DNA from 3 places in the Bacillus infantis NRRL B-14911 genome. Region 2 is predicted to be linked to each of the others. Evidence: riboswitches for the same ligand, from Rfam matches in the RefSeq annotation. Region 2 holds a riboswitch; each other region holds the start of a gene.
What was found. Region 2 has a riboswitch for S-adenosylmethionine ahead of N288_RS19650 (O-acetylhomoserine aminocarboxypropyltransferase/cysteine synthase family protein). Riboswitches for the same ligand answer to the same signal wherever they lie in the genome.
Positions count from the first base shown of each region.

Region 1: linked by a shared signal. The riboswitch ahead of N288_RS20265 (methionine ABC transporter ATP-binding protein) and the one ahead of N288_RS19650 (O-acetylhomoserine aminocarboxypropyltransferase/cysteine synthase family protein) in region 2 are both predicted to bind S-adenosylmethionine.
Region 3: linked by a shared signal. The riboswitch ahead of N288_RS03735 (sugar ABC transporter substrate-binding protein) and the one ahead of N288_RS19650 (O-acetylhomoserine aminocarboxypropyltransferase/cysteine synthase family protein) in region 2 are both predicted to bind S-adenosylmethionine.

Region 1 is NC_022524.1:4,005,794-4,010,124, reverse strand. It holds gene N288_RS20270 (PAS domain-containing sensor histidine kinase) at 1-892, opposite strand, end outside; SAM riboswitch class I at 1,216-1,315, shown strand; SAM riboswitch class I at 1,443-1,545, shown strand; gene N288_RS20265 (methionine ABC transporter ATP-binding protein) at 1,622-2,653, shown strand; gene N288_RS20260 (methionine ABC transporter permease) at 2,643-3,293, shown strand; gene N288_RS20255 (MetQ/NlpA family ABC transporter substrate-binding protein) at 3,309-4,139, shown strand; gene N288_RS20250 (M20 family metallopeptidase) at 4,183-4,331, shown strand, end outside.
Region 2 is NC_022524.1:3,879,500-3,883,830, forward strand. It holds gene N288_RS19640 (methionine ABC transporter ATP-binding protein) at 1-714, opposite strand, end outside; SAM riboswitch class I at 908-1,015, opposite strand; gene N288_RS19650 (O-acetylhomoserine aminocarboxypropyltransferase/cysteine synthase family protein) at 1,143-2,459, opposite strand; SAM riboswitch class I at 2,556-2,655, opposite strand; gene N288_RS19655 (MFS transporter) at 2,809-4,077, opposite strand; gene N288_RS19660 (thioredoxin family protein) at 4,303-4,331, opposite strand, start outside.
Region 3 is NC_022524.1:690,814-695,144, forward strand. It holds gene N288_RS24210 (coiled-coil domain-containing protein) at 1-947, shown strand, start outside; gene N288_RS03730 (hypothetical protein) at 1,121-1,798, opposite strand; SAM riboswitch class I at 2,211-2,375, shown strand; gene N288_RS03735 (sugar ABC transporter substrate-binding protein) at 2,516-3,598, shown strand; gene N288_RS03740 (sugar ABC transporter ATP-binding protein) at 3,664-4,331, shown strand, end outside.

The DNA.
Region 1 (4,331 bases), 130 kb from region 2:
TTTTACGCTCTGTAAGAAGCTGGGTAAAGCCTTTGATGGCGGTAAGGGGATTTCTGATTTCATGGGCGATTCCTGCTGCAAGCTGCCCGACGACAGAGAGCTTTTCTGCATTATGAAGCTTTTCTTCGGTCTTTTTCTGGCCGGTGACGTCTTTGATGATGATCTGGAAAAGCTTCCGGTTCTTAAAAACGGTGGGGATCAGCTGGATAGCGGCCTTCCGGGTGTTCCCGTCACTCCTGATGATATTCAATTCAAAAGAGACAGTCTGATTCGCCTGGTAAAAATCCTTCAGATAGCCATGATCAGAAGGTGAAACATAGTCATACAAAGAAGCGCCTATAATTTCCTTGCTTGAAGTAAAGCCGAACACCTTCTTGCCTTCATCATTCATGTAGGTCCATATGCCTTTCTCGGTTGTCATGCCAATGGTATCCCTGCTGTATTCGACAAGGAAACGGTACTTTTCCTGGGTTTCCATGTTTTCTTCTTCCATATTGACGCGCTCGGTCATATCTCTTGATATGCACATGGCTTCCTGGCCGTCGCCGAGTGTGCTGATGCTGGTCTCCAGCCAGATATAGTCGCCTTCCTTGCGGCGGAACCGGAATGAAATGCGTGAGCTGCTGCCCGGGGATAGCCCGCGGAATTCTTTTTTGAGGATTTCTTTATCTTGGGGGTGGCAGTAGGCCAGAATGCAGTCCTTGTACAGTTCCTCTTGTGAATAGCCCAAAAGGGTGCTGCAGGATGGGGAAACATATAAAAAGATGCCTTCTTTTGTATGCCTTGAAATCAGGTCTGCCGAATGCTTCAGAGCCAGTTCGAGATTCTTTGCTTCAACTTTGTCCACAAATAATTCAGATTGATAGTCTCTGTTTGTTGCAATCAAAACCATTCTCCCTCCCGGAATGCAGTTCAATTTGCTCTTTTCCACTATTATACAATAGACAAGCGGGCATAAATATAGGAGTAAACTCCCTCTTCTTGTGTGAAGACTGGGGAGAATGTTGATAAGGGGAGGAAAAAATGTGGAAAACCTCCTTTATCCACAGCAGATGGAGTTTTTTTTTTTAAAAACTCTCCAAAAATAAGTAAGGGTTTTCAAAAATTGTGGATAAGAATTTTTATCCGAAAAATTTAAAAAAGGGTTTGACAGAACTTTGAAACGCGTGTAAAGTAAAAAACAATTAATCAAGCAAATAAACTTAATACGATAGCTTCTTATCCAGAGAGGTAGAGGGACTGGCCCTATGACACCTCGGCAGCGGACTGATGAACCGTGCCAATTCCAGCAGGCAGATTGCCTGAAAGATAAGAAGAGGACGAACGCCTATTATTCTGCCCTCTTCTTTTTGAAGAGGGCTTTCTTGTTTTCCGGAATAAAAGTGCGTGATGCTGCATAGCTATTGTGTTAAAACCAATTAATTTTATAGGAAAACCATAATTTCTTATCCAGAGAGGCAGAGGGACTGGCCCAATGAAGCCTCGGCAGCGGACTCTTATGAGTACTGTGCCAATTCCAGCAGGTGTGAGCCTGGGAGATAAGAAGAGCGGATGCTGATGATGCATGCCCTCTTCTGTTCTCAGAAGAGGGTTTTTTATTTGATATGGAGGGTGAAGCAAAATGATAGAATTTCAGGATCTCAGAAAGGTGTATGAAAGCGGCGGGCAGCAGGTTGCCGCGCTCAACGGGATTGATCTAGCAATAGAAAGAGGAGAAATTTTTGGTGTCATCGGCTTTAGCGGAGCGGGAAAAAGCTCGCTGATCCGCTGTGTGAATCTGCTCGAAAGGCCGACCTCGGGCAAGGTGATCGTCGATGGCCATGATCTAACCTCGCTTTCGCCCAAAGAGGTGAGGGAAGTTAAACGGAATATCGGCATGGTGTTCCAGCATTTCAATCTGCTCAACTCAAAAACGGTGTTCGCCAATGTAGCCATGCCGCTCACACTGGCAAAGCTGCCGAAAGAGCAGATCCGCAAACGGGTCGCTGAACTGCTTGAGTTTGTCGGCCTTGCCGATAAAGCGGATAAATATCCGGATCAGCTTTCAGGCGGCCAGAAGCAAAGGGTCGGGATTGCCAGGGCGCTTGCGACACAGCCATCGATTCTTCTGTGCGATGAAGCGACATCGGCCCTTGATCCACAGACGACGAGCAGCATCCTTCAGCTTTTGAAAAAAATTAATGCAGAATACAACATCACCATCCTGATCATTACCCATGAAATGACGGTCATCAGGGAAATTTGCGACAGGGTGGCAGTGATCGAGGCAGGAAAAATCATTGAAGAAGGGTCAGTGTTCAATGTATTCTCGGCGCCGAAAACACAGACGGCCCAGAACTTTGTCAGCTCTGTCATGAATGATTCAATCCCTGATTCTCTAAAGCAGCTTGTAGAGAAAAACGATGGAAAGGAAAGGATCTTCCGGATCAATTTCGTCGGCGAGTCAGCCGGACAGCCGCTGCTTTCCAGACTTGCCAAGAAGTTCGATATTGATATCAACGTGCTGTTCGGGAATATAACCGAGCTTCAGGGAATCCCTTTTGGAAACCTTGTTGTCGAGTTCCAGGGAACCGACCAGGAAGTGCAGCGCGCGCTTATGTATATTCATCAGGAAAAAGTCTCAATCAAGGAAGTGAAAGCACATGCTAGTTGATCACACGCAAATCATAGAAGCACTCATCGAAACCATTCAAATGGTGGCTTTCTCGCTTCTTTTCTCAACCATCCTCGGATTGCCGCTGGGCATCCTGCTGGTTATTACGAGAAAAGGCCATCTGCTGGAGAATCTGCCCGTTTTTAACGTGCTGAATGGGATCATTAACATATTCCGCTCTGTTCCATTCATCATCCTGATGGTCGCAATCATCCCGGTGACGCGCCTTTTAGTAGGCACCTCAATCGGAACGGCGGCTGCTGTCGTACCGCTAGTATTCTATGCCGGCCCATATATTGCAAGGTTAATCGAGAACTCACTCCTCGAGGTTGATCCTGGTGTCCTCGAGGCGGCGGAAGCGATGGGAGCGACTCCGGCACAGATCATCTTTAAGTTTCTCGTACCGGAAGCACTCAGCTCACTTGTCCTGGCACTGACCATTGCAACCGTCGGACTTGTCGGAGCATCCGCCATGGCAGGGGCTGTCGGCGGCGGAGGGCTTGGCGATTTGGCCATTACCTATGGCTATCAGCGCTTTGATACAACGGTCATGCTCATAACAGTCGCTATCCTGGTCATTATGGTCCAGGGGCTGCAAAGCTTCGGCAATATTTTATCCAAAAAAATCAGAAGACGATAACAGGAGGAATCATCCATGAAAAAACTACTATTAACGGCAATCATCCTCGCACTGGCGGTTTTCAGTGCAGCCTGCTCATCATCAACAAGCGGCAAGGAAAAAGAAAAAGAAGTGAAAATCGGGGTCAGCGGGTCAGACAACCGCATTTGGGACTTTGTAGCCAAGAAGGCTGAAAAAGAAGGAATCAAAGTGGAAATCGTCCGCTTCTCTGATTATGTCCAGCCAAACATCGCTCTAGCAGAGGGAGAGCTTGATGCCAATGCCTTCCAGACTATTTCTTACTTCAACGCTTTTAAAAAGGAACATGATCTGGATCTTTCACCAATCGCGACAACCGTTATTGCACCTATGGGCATCTACTCTGAAAAATATAAAGATGTAAAAGATATCCCGGAAGGCGGAAAGATTGCCGTGCCGAACGAAGCAACCAATATGGGAAGATCATTCCTGCTTCTGCAGGAAGCCGGCCTGATCACGCTGCCTGAAGACTTTGACGGAAATGGCAGCATCGACAAAATCGTCGACAACCCGAAAAACCTGGAAATCGTCCCTGTAGTAGCGGGCCAGACACCACGCGTCCTGCCGGATGTAGCTGCCTCCATCATCAATAATGGAATCGCTGTTGATGCTGGCTTCAACCCTGTAGAAGACTCTATCTTCCATGAAAGTGCAACAGCAACTCCATATATCAACATCATTGCCGCCAGAACAGAAGACAAAGACAATGAGACACTGAAGCGCCTCGGCGAACTGTATCAGGAAGATGATGTAGCTGAATTCATTGAAAAAGAATACAAAGGCAGCACAATCCCGACATTCGTTCCGCTTAGTGAAATCGGAGAATAATAACCGGTGCCTGGCACCGCTATAACCCAAGGAGGAGATCATTATGTCAGCACCTGCTAAATCTGTAACCGAGCTGAAGGAAAGAATCAATCAAAGTGTAGAAGCTGGAAGGGAGCTTTACCTTTCAACAAGCCACCAGATTCATGACAAACCGGAAATCGGCAACCAGGAATTTTTCGCATCCGGGCTGCT
Region 2 (4,331 bases):
CTTTGTGATCTGCTCGCGCGGATTTTTAAACACTTCCAGGACAGGGCCGATTTCCACGGCCTTTCCGCCTTCCATGACAGCTACCCGATGGCAGATCTTCCTGATTACATGCATTTCATGAGTAATAAGTACAATGGTCAGTCCCAGGCGGCTGTTGATGTCCACTAGCAGATCCAGAATGGAATCCGTTGTCTGCGGGTCAAGCGCCGAGGTTGCCTCATCGCACAGAAGCACCTTCGGGTTATTCGCAAGCGCCCTGGCAATCCCGACGCGTTGCTTCTGCCCGCCGCTCAGCTGGGAAGGGTAAGCATCCTCACGGCCGTCAAGGCCGACAAGGTTGATGAGCTCATTTACTCTTTTTTCTCTTTCCTGGCGCGCAACCCCCGCAATTTCCAGCGGGAATGCAATATTGTCTCTTACGGTCCTTGACCAGAGAAGGTTAAAGTGCTGGAAGATCATGCTGATTTCCTGGCGCGCTTTGCGCAGCTCCGCACCCCTGATTTTTGAGATCTCCCTGCCGGCTACCGTAACCGTTCCCTCTGAGGGAAGCTCAAGCCCGTTCAGCATCCGGATCAAGGTGCTTTTCCCTGCACCGCTGTAGCCGATCACTCCGAAGATTTCACCTTCCTTGATTTCAAGGTTGACATCATCAACTGCTTTGACCGGGCCTTTTTTTGACGAATATATCTTTTTAACATCTTTTATTGAAATCAATTGCCGTATTCACCTCTTTTATATCCAATTAGACAAATGGCTTTACAGAGATATATCATCCTGCCAATCCCCATAAGAGTAGTTTCCTGAAACCAGGGCAAGATTATTCCATGGCTTCAAGACAGGAGACTTTTCTGTAAAAATAAAAATGCCTTTCTGCATGTGAGCAGAAAGGCATGATGGAAAAACCTTTCTCTCATCTGCCAAAGCTAAAAGCTTTGTGTGAATTGGCACCATTTCAATAAACATTGACGGTTGCCGGGCTTCATCGGGCACATCCCTCCACCTCTCTTGATAAGAGCTATCATATATGAAGTTCATTTTCATTCATTAGCCATTTTTGAATTACGAGTGCTATCGTATCATGGATGAAAAAGGGTGTCAACAACAAAGTTTAATTCTAAAAATTACCGGCTGAATCCTGAAGTTCACACCTTCCCTGCCAGTGAATGGCTTCCGGTTGCGGCTTCAATTGCCTGCTCCAGGTCCTCGATGAGATCTTCGGCATTTTCTATGCCAACAGAAATGCGGATTAGATCCTCCGGCACCCCTGCTGACTTCAGGCCTTCTGAATCAAGCTGCTGGTGAGTGGTGCTGGCAGGATGGATGATGAGGCTTTTTGCATCGCCGACATTGGCTACATGCGCCCACAGTTCCAGGCTGTTGATCAGCTTGGCACCGGCCTCCCTGCCTCCCTCAATTCCAAATACAGCCACAGCTCCGGCTCCTTTAGGCAAATACTTATCAGCAAGTGCCTTATCAGGATGGCCTTCATCCCCCGGATAAAGCACCCAGGTCACAGCAGGGTGATTCTTTAGATACTCTGTCACTTTCTTTGTATTGCTGATATGCTCCTTCATCCTCACATGCAGTGTTTCAAGACCGAGAGTGAACTGGAATGCGTTCTGCGGGCTAAGTGCTGGCCCCAGGTCCCTCAGCAGCTGGACTCTGGCTTTGACGATAAAAGCTGCCGCGCCGATTGCTTCACTGTACACCAGGTTATTGTAGCTTGGGTCCGGATTGGTGAAGCCAGGGAATTTGACTGAATTCCAGTCAAAACGACCTGCGTCTACTATGACGCCCCCCATTGTCGTCCCATTTCCCAGCAGCCATTTTGTCGCTGAGTGGATTACGATGTCTGCCCCAAAATCAATCGGCCTGCAGAGATATGGAGTGGCAAAGGTATTATCAACTATCAGCGGAATACCTGCTTCATGGGCAATTTCCGCCACTTTCTCAATATCGAGGACCTTTAAGCTTGGATTGCCGATTGTTTCAGCGAATACAGCTTTTGTTTTTTCATTGATGGCCTCCCTGAAATTTTCCGGGTCATCGGGATTGACCAGCTTTACATTGATTCCGTATTTAGGAAGAGTGACGGCAAATAAATTATATGTCCCTCCATAAAGATTTGAAGCTGCTACAATTTCATCTCCGGCCTGGGCAATGTTCAGGATGGCAAGAGTGATGGCAGCCTGGCCGCTTGCAACAGCAAGTGCCCCTACGCCGCCTTCAAGCAGTGAGACCCTTTCCTCAAATACAGTAACTGTCGGATTATGGATTCTTGTATAGATATAGCCCGGCTCCTTTAAGCCGAACAGATTGGCGGCGTGCTCTGTATTCTGGAACTGATAAGCATTATTCTGATAGATCGGCACTGCCCTTGCCCCTGTTGCAGGGTCAGGCTGCAGTCCTCCATGTACACCAAGTGTTTCAAATCGATAGTTCTTTTGCTTCTCTGCCATTGTTATCTCTCCTTCGGGTTATCAGATATTTTCATTATGCCGGATCACTGCTGGTAACAATAAAAGCCCCTCTGCAGAAGAGGGGCTTTTTCGCTCAACTTATCTGCCAGAGATCATGCTCTGCTGGAATTAGCACCGTTCTATTGCCGGTTGCCGGGTTTCATCGGGCCAGTCCCTCCACCTCTCTTGATAAGAAATATGAAATTTTTAGCGTGCTTGAAGTTAAAATGATAGTATCATAACCAGCAAAAAAGAGTCAACTGATTTTTTAGAAAGTTCAGTTTTATATTTCTATGAATGTTCGACAAATAGAAAGGCTTATGACAATTTCCCGAGAAATATCCGCTTATCATACAATCTTTGCTGTATTTGTTCTTCCAGAAGGCTCTGAAAGCCTTCTGAATACGACAAAAAAGTATGTAGAGCCTATTAAATATAAGACTGCAGTTATGGTGAAGACAATAGAATATCCCCAATAGTCTCCGTATTTGATGACAAGGCCTGTAGAGACAGGGCCCATCACTGCCCAGCCCAGATTGAACACCATCTGATTCACCGAGCTGGCCAGGCCTCTTTTGGAATCATCCACCTTCGACATCATCAAAGACATCTGGATCGGATTTCCCGCATTCATTAAAGCCTGCCTGAATAGAAAGCCAATGGCGGCCAGCCATAAATTCTCTGTGTAAGCAGTCAGTAGAAGGAAAGGCAGGGAGGAAAGCTGCAGGAAAACGACTGCCTTTACCTCCCCGATCCTCCTTACCACCTGGGGACCAATGATCATGGCCGCTGCCGTAGCTGCCTGACCGAGGGAAATAATCAGCCCGATTGCAGAATTCGACGCATGGAAACGGTCTGCAAAATATAGATTCAGGTAAGGTATGACAAGCCCTGCCCCAAATCCGATAAACAGCTGTGCTGCAGCGAACAGGATGATGATCTTGAAACCATCATCCTTCAGAGAAAACCGTTTGCTTCCTTTAGCTCCGCCGATTTGCGGGATTTTATCGCTCCGGTTTTCCTGAAAGCGGAGTATCGGAAATATTCCCGCCAGATAGATGGCTCCTCCCAGCAGTAAAGTAAACCGTATGCTCGCCAGCTCCGAGAAATAAAAAGCAAACAAGTCAGTCAGCAGTCCGCCGCTTAAGTTGCCGATGACATTGGCTCCTGTCATAACAGCGAAATGGATGCTGAACAAATGAACCCTCTGCTCTGGCTTGGAATTCTCTGTCAGCCAGGGAATGGAGGATACCTGAATGAAGGCCGTCCCCAGCCCTGTGCCAAAGGCAAACACGATAAGCAGGCTCTGCATGTCAACCATGCTCCTGGCAAGCAGAATCACACCGGTTGCAGCAGCCCCGAACTGCATAGCCTTCTTCCGGCCGATCCTGTCGCTCATAATGCCTGCGGGGATCAGCACAAGGGCTGTCGCCAATGCAGTCATCGCTATGATCTGGCCATTCACCTGCTCTGAATAGCCAAGCTCCCGTATATAAAAATTATAAATGACCATAAAAATGCCCATTCCGATCTGCGTGAAAATATTGGCTGCAAAAGCCCGGCGTATATTACTGTTATACCCGCGGATCTGTTCAGCCCATTCCTGATAAAAAGCCATTTTATATGCCCCTCGCATTTATTTCGTTTCCCTAAATAATCATAATATCGTTTAGAGAAAAAATCCATCCTTTTCCTTTGAATCTTCTGGTTTTTCTGCTAAATAATCCGGAACATTTTATCCATTGACCATGATAATCCCTGGACACTGGCCGCGGACAGATGCGCAAACAGTAAAAAGCCTGTACCAGCCGGGTGTCCTACCCTCTAGTACAGGCTTTATTATTTACAGCAGATATTCTTTTGTTTTTTCCA
Region 3 (4,331 bases), 1.7 Mb from region 2:
TTTCAAATGAAATATCTTCAAAGAAGAAAAAGATATTTGCTAAAAAAGCCGAACAAGATATAAATAACCAAGATAATATTGAATTAGAAAAAATCAAGGCTGTAAATAAGAAAAACTATAAAGATGTAGAGTTCGAATGTATCCATTGTCATTCGCATTTAACCTTGGAACAGTCCTTAACAAGACTTAAACTAAATAATAATGTATTAGAAATACAAAACATGCTTGATATGAATAAAAAACAAAGTGAAGTTTTACAACAAGAAATTGAAGTATTACAAGATGAAATTTTAGATCTTGATAGCAAGTATAGAATGATTACTAGGAAAAAGAAAGAAATTCAAGAAATATTGACTCTCCAAGAATTTATTGATTTAGAATCAAAGAGACTGGCGAATGAGGAATTTTTAAAAACTATAGACAAATTATCTGATGAAAAAGAAAAGTTAGTAGACTATGGCAAAGAATTAGCAAAGAAAATTAATGCACTAAAAAAAGATCAAAAAAACAGAAAGTCAGAAATTGAAAAGCGATTTTACGAAATAATAAACGATATTAATTTGCGTATTGGAAGTACCATATTAAGCGAAGTTGAATTTTTTAATTATAGAGAAGTTAAGGGGAGTGGAATGGACAACAATAAAACATTGCTGGCACTATACTTAACTTATATGAGATTAATTGCTGAATTTGGGATTTACACTATTCCATTTGGGATTGATTCATTTGTTAAGAATGAAGTCGATAAGAAGACGATAAAAACCACATTTAAAGAAGTAGAAAAATACTTCTTAACTATCCCAAGTCAAACTTTTTTTGTGACAATTTCTGAAAATCTACAGTATCTTTCAAAGTTAGATAACTATAATGTAATAAAATTGACAAAGCCTATACTACATAAAAACAAATACAATTATTTATTATCTCAAGTTAGGACGATTGATTAGTGATTTGTATCTTAAAAAGAAGTATCTCTAAAGAAGTCAGAGATACTTCTTTTTATCTTACTTTATCTATTAAAAAAATATATGCAGGAAGGACTAAAGTGAATAATTTATCTCAGTATTGGAGGGAAAAAGAGAAAAAAAGCCAGTCTAGGTTGGATGGCTAAGAAAATTTATTAAATTGAAAGGGACAATAAATCTCTTTCAAAGTTAGTGTAGTTCGTCCATTCTAGTATTTCAATTATTTCGTAGGCTTTATTTTCCCCATTACTATATCCAAGTAAGGCTTGGCATCTACTATCGGAGTCATTGAGTAAGGTATTAAAACATGTTTTAGTAGGTGTATTAAATTGTTTATCTTCATAGTGTATTGATTGGTTTCTGCCTTCCCAAATTATGTCTAAAATATTGACACCAAATTTTACTGGGATGGTCTTATCCGAAACTATTAGTGCATTCGAACAATCACTTTTTTTCTTACCATACCTTGATGAAATACCTTGTTTTCCTATTTGTAGGATGGCTTGGGCAAGGGATTGTTTTGGGCTGTTTTTTATGAGCAAAGCGTTATTATAATATGCTTGGATTACTTGAACCTGATTTTGGTAGTCTCCTGCTGTTTTAGCATGTTCTACAGCTCTTATGACATAGTCAAATGCTTCCTCTGGTTGACCTTCAGCCCTTAACATATTAGAAAAGTCATTATACATTTTTGAGTTTTGCTGGTAGTACGGAATCATGGCCGACGTGTGGGTTAATTGTGCCAAATCATTATCAACCTTGTTTAGAAGGGCAATTAGCTCTTGAGTAACATATTTTGTTTGGTCTAGATAATCCCTAATAGGTATATTCAAAAATATCCTCTTCCTTTTCTAAAAACATAATGGTAATAACATCCATAAATTATACTATTTTAAATTTCTTTAATAAAGAGTTGTTATAAACGTATCTTACTTTAGAAAAAAAATTATGGAACTAGGTGCCTGCCCCCACATTCTGTGCAGGATTAAAGTGCTGGTAGGAGGTCGCTTATAATATTTCCTTAACGCTGAAAATAGGTACCAGACCCCATAAAAATAGGTGACTGACCCCGCATTGGCTAATGCATTAAAGTGTACGGGGCCAGGCACTTTCTTTTTCGCCCGGACCTTCTTCCAGCTCACCTTCTTTCATAAAAATTTATAAAATTGAAAAAACATATTGCGTACATTTAATTTTGATGATAATATTCAGCACAGGTAATCAAAATTAATAGCAAGCTTTCAACTCTTATCGAGAGCAGGCGGAGGGATTTGGCCCGATGAAGCCCAGCAACCGACCGTAATTCCGTTGTGAAACGGGGCGCAGCAAGATTTGCGCCGGTATGTAAATACCTTTAAGGCACGGTGCTAATTCCAACAGAGGAGATTTTTCTTTTCTGGGAGATAAGAGGTGTGGAGATTCGATATATAATCTTCAGCCTCTTTCTCTACGCAGAAAGAGGCTTTTTTATATCATAAAAGGAGTGATTTACAGGTCAGCATCAAAGGGTTCAAAGCAAAAGTTAAAAAAAACAATAATGGAGAGAGAAAATGAAGAATAAAAAATGGAGCTTTCTATTAAGTATTTTTGTCGTTATCCTGCTTACAGCAGGGTGCCAGCCAAAGACAGGCGTCAGCACCGAGGGAGAGGCGGCGGCCGATAAAACCAATGATGAAAACGAGCTTACCGATAAAAAGATCGCATTAATTATGCAGCAGAATCTTGGTACGTTTTCTGCTCAGTATATTGACGGTGTGAAGGAGCAGGTTACGAAATTCGGCGGAACTACAACAGTTTTTACTTCTGATGGTGACCTGGCGAAAATGTCTTCAAACCTGGATGCAGCGATCAACCAGGGATTTGATGCTATTTTAATAGACCATGGCACAAAAGAAGCATTGGCGGCCGGAGTCCAAAAGGCGGTCGAGAAAAAAATCCCAGTGGTTGCCTTTGACGCAGAGGTTAGTGAACCGGGTGTGACCGTGCTTGAGCAGGGTGACCAGGAGATGGCAAAAAGCACTCTTGAGAGACTGGCTGAGGACTCAGATGGAAATGCAAATATCGTTAAAATATGGGTAGCCGGCTTTGCGCCGATGGAGCGAAGACAAGTTGCCTATAAGGAATTCCTTGAACAGAATCCGGGGATTAAAGAGGTCGCGGCATTTGGAGCAGCGACGCAGAACACAGCATTGGATACTCAGTCACAAATGGAAGCCATTTTAAAGCAGTATCCGGAGAAAGGGCAGATTACAGCAGTTTGGGCAGCATGGGATGAATTTGCCAAAGGAGCCGTGCGTGCTATCCAGCAGGCCGGCCGGACAGATATCAAAGTGTACGGAATCGATATGAGTGATGAAGACCTGCAAATGATTCAGGACAAGAATTCTCCTTGGGTGGCAACTGCAGCTGTTGATCCAAAGGATATTGGCAGAATACAGGTTCGCTATGCCTATCAAAAATTATCCGGAGAAGAGACTCCTGACAATGTTAAATTAACACCGGTGTTCGTATCAAAAGATGACCTCCCGGAAGAGCAAATCACAACCACGGAGCTGAATGAATACGTGGAAGGATGGGGCAACAGCGACCAGGGATATACCGAAACCCTGAAGGAATTGGAAGAAGGGAAATAACAGAGGGACATTAGGCAGCCTTAGGTTAAAGGCCGCCTGATGTTTTCCTTTTTAAAGGAGGCAGCATGATGGGTGCATCACTACTTGAAATGAGAAATATATCCAAGAGCTTTGGTGCAGCAAAGGCTTTGAAGAGAGCTGGACTCCATTTGGCCTCTGGAGAAGTACATGCTTTATTGGGGGCCAATGGTGCGGGTAAAAGTACGCTTATCAAAATTTTGGCGGGTGCTTACAGCCATGATGAAGGCGATATTTATCTTAACGGAAAGCCAGTCACGATCCATTCACCAAAAGAGGCGAAGGATCTGGGCATCCACTGTGTGTACCAGGAGGTGGATACGGCATTGGTGCCGCAGCTGACAGTGGCGGAGAATATTCTGCTTGATTCCTTTGCCGGAGGAAACCGCTTTTTCGTCTCAAAAAAGGAGCTGAAGCGAAAAGCAGAAGAAATTCTTGCTCTCCTGAATGAAGAGCAAATAGCTGTAGACCAATATGTCTCTGAGCTGACCCTCGCTCAAAAGCAAATGGTACTGATCGCCAGAGGCCTGGTCAAAGATGCGGGCATCATCATTTTGGATGAACCGACTGCCCCGCTGTCGATCGAGGAAACAAAGTATCTTTTTAACATTGTGAGAAAGCTGAAGGCGCAGGGGATGGGCATCATCTTCATTTCCCACCGGCTGCCGGAAGTATTTGAAATAAGTGACCGGATTACCGTCATGAGAGACGGTGA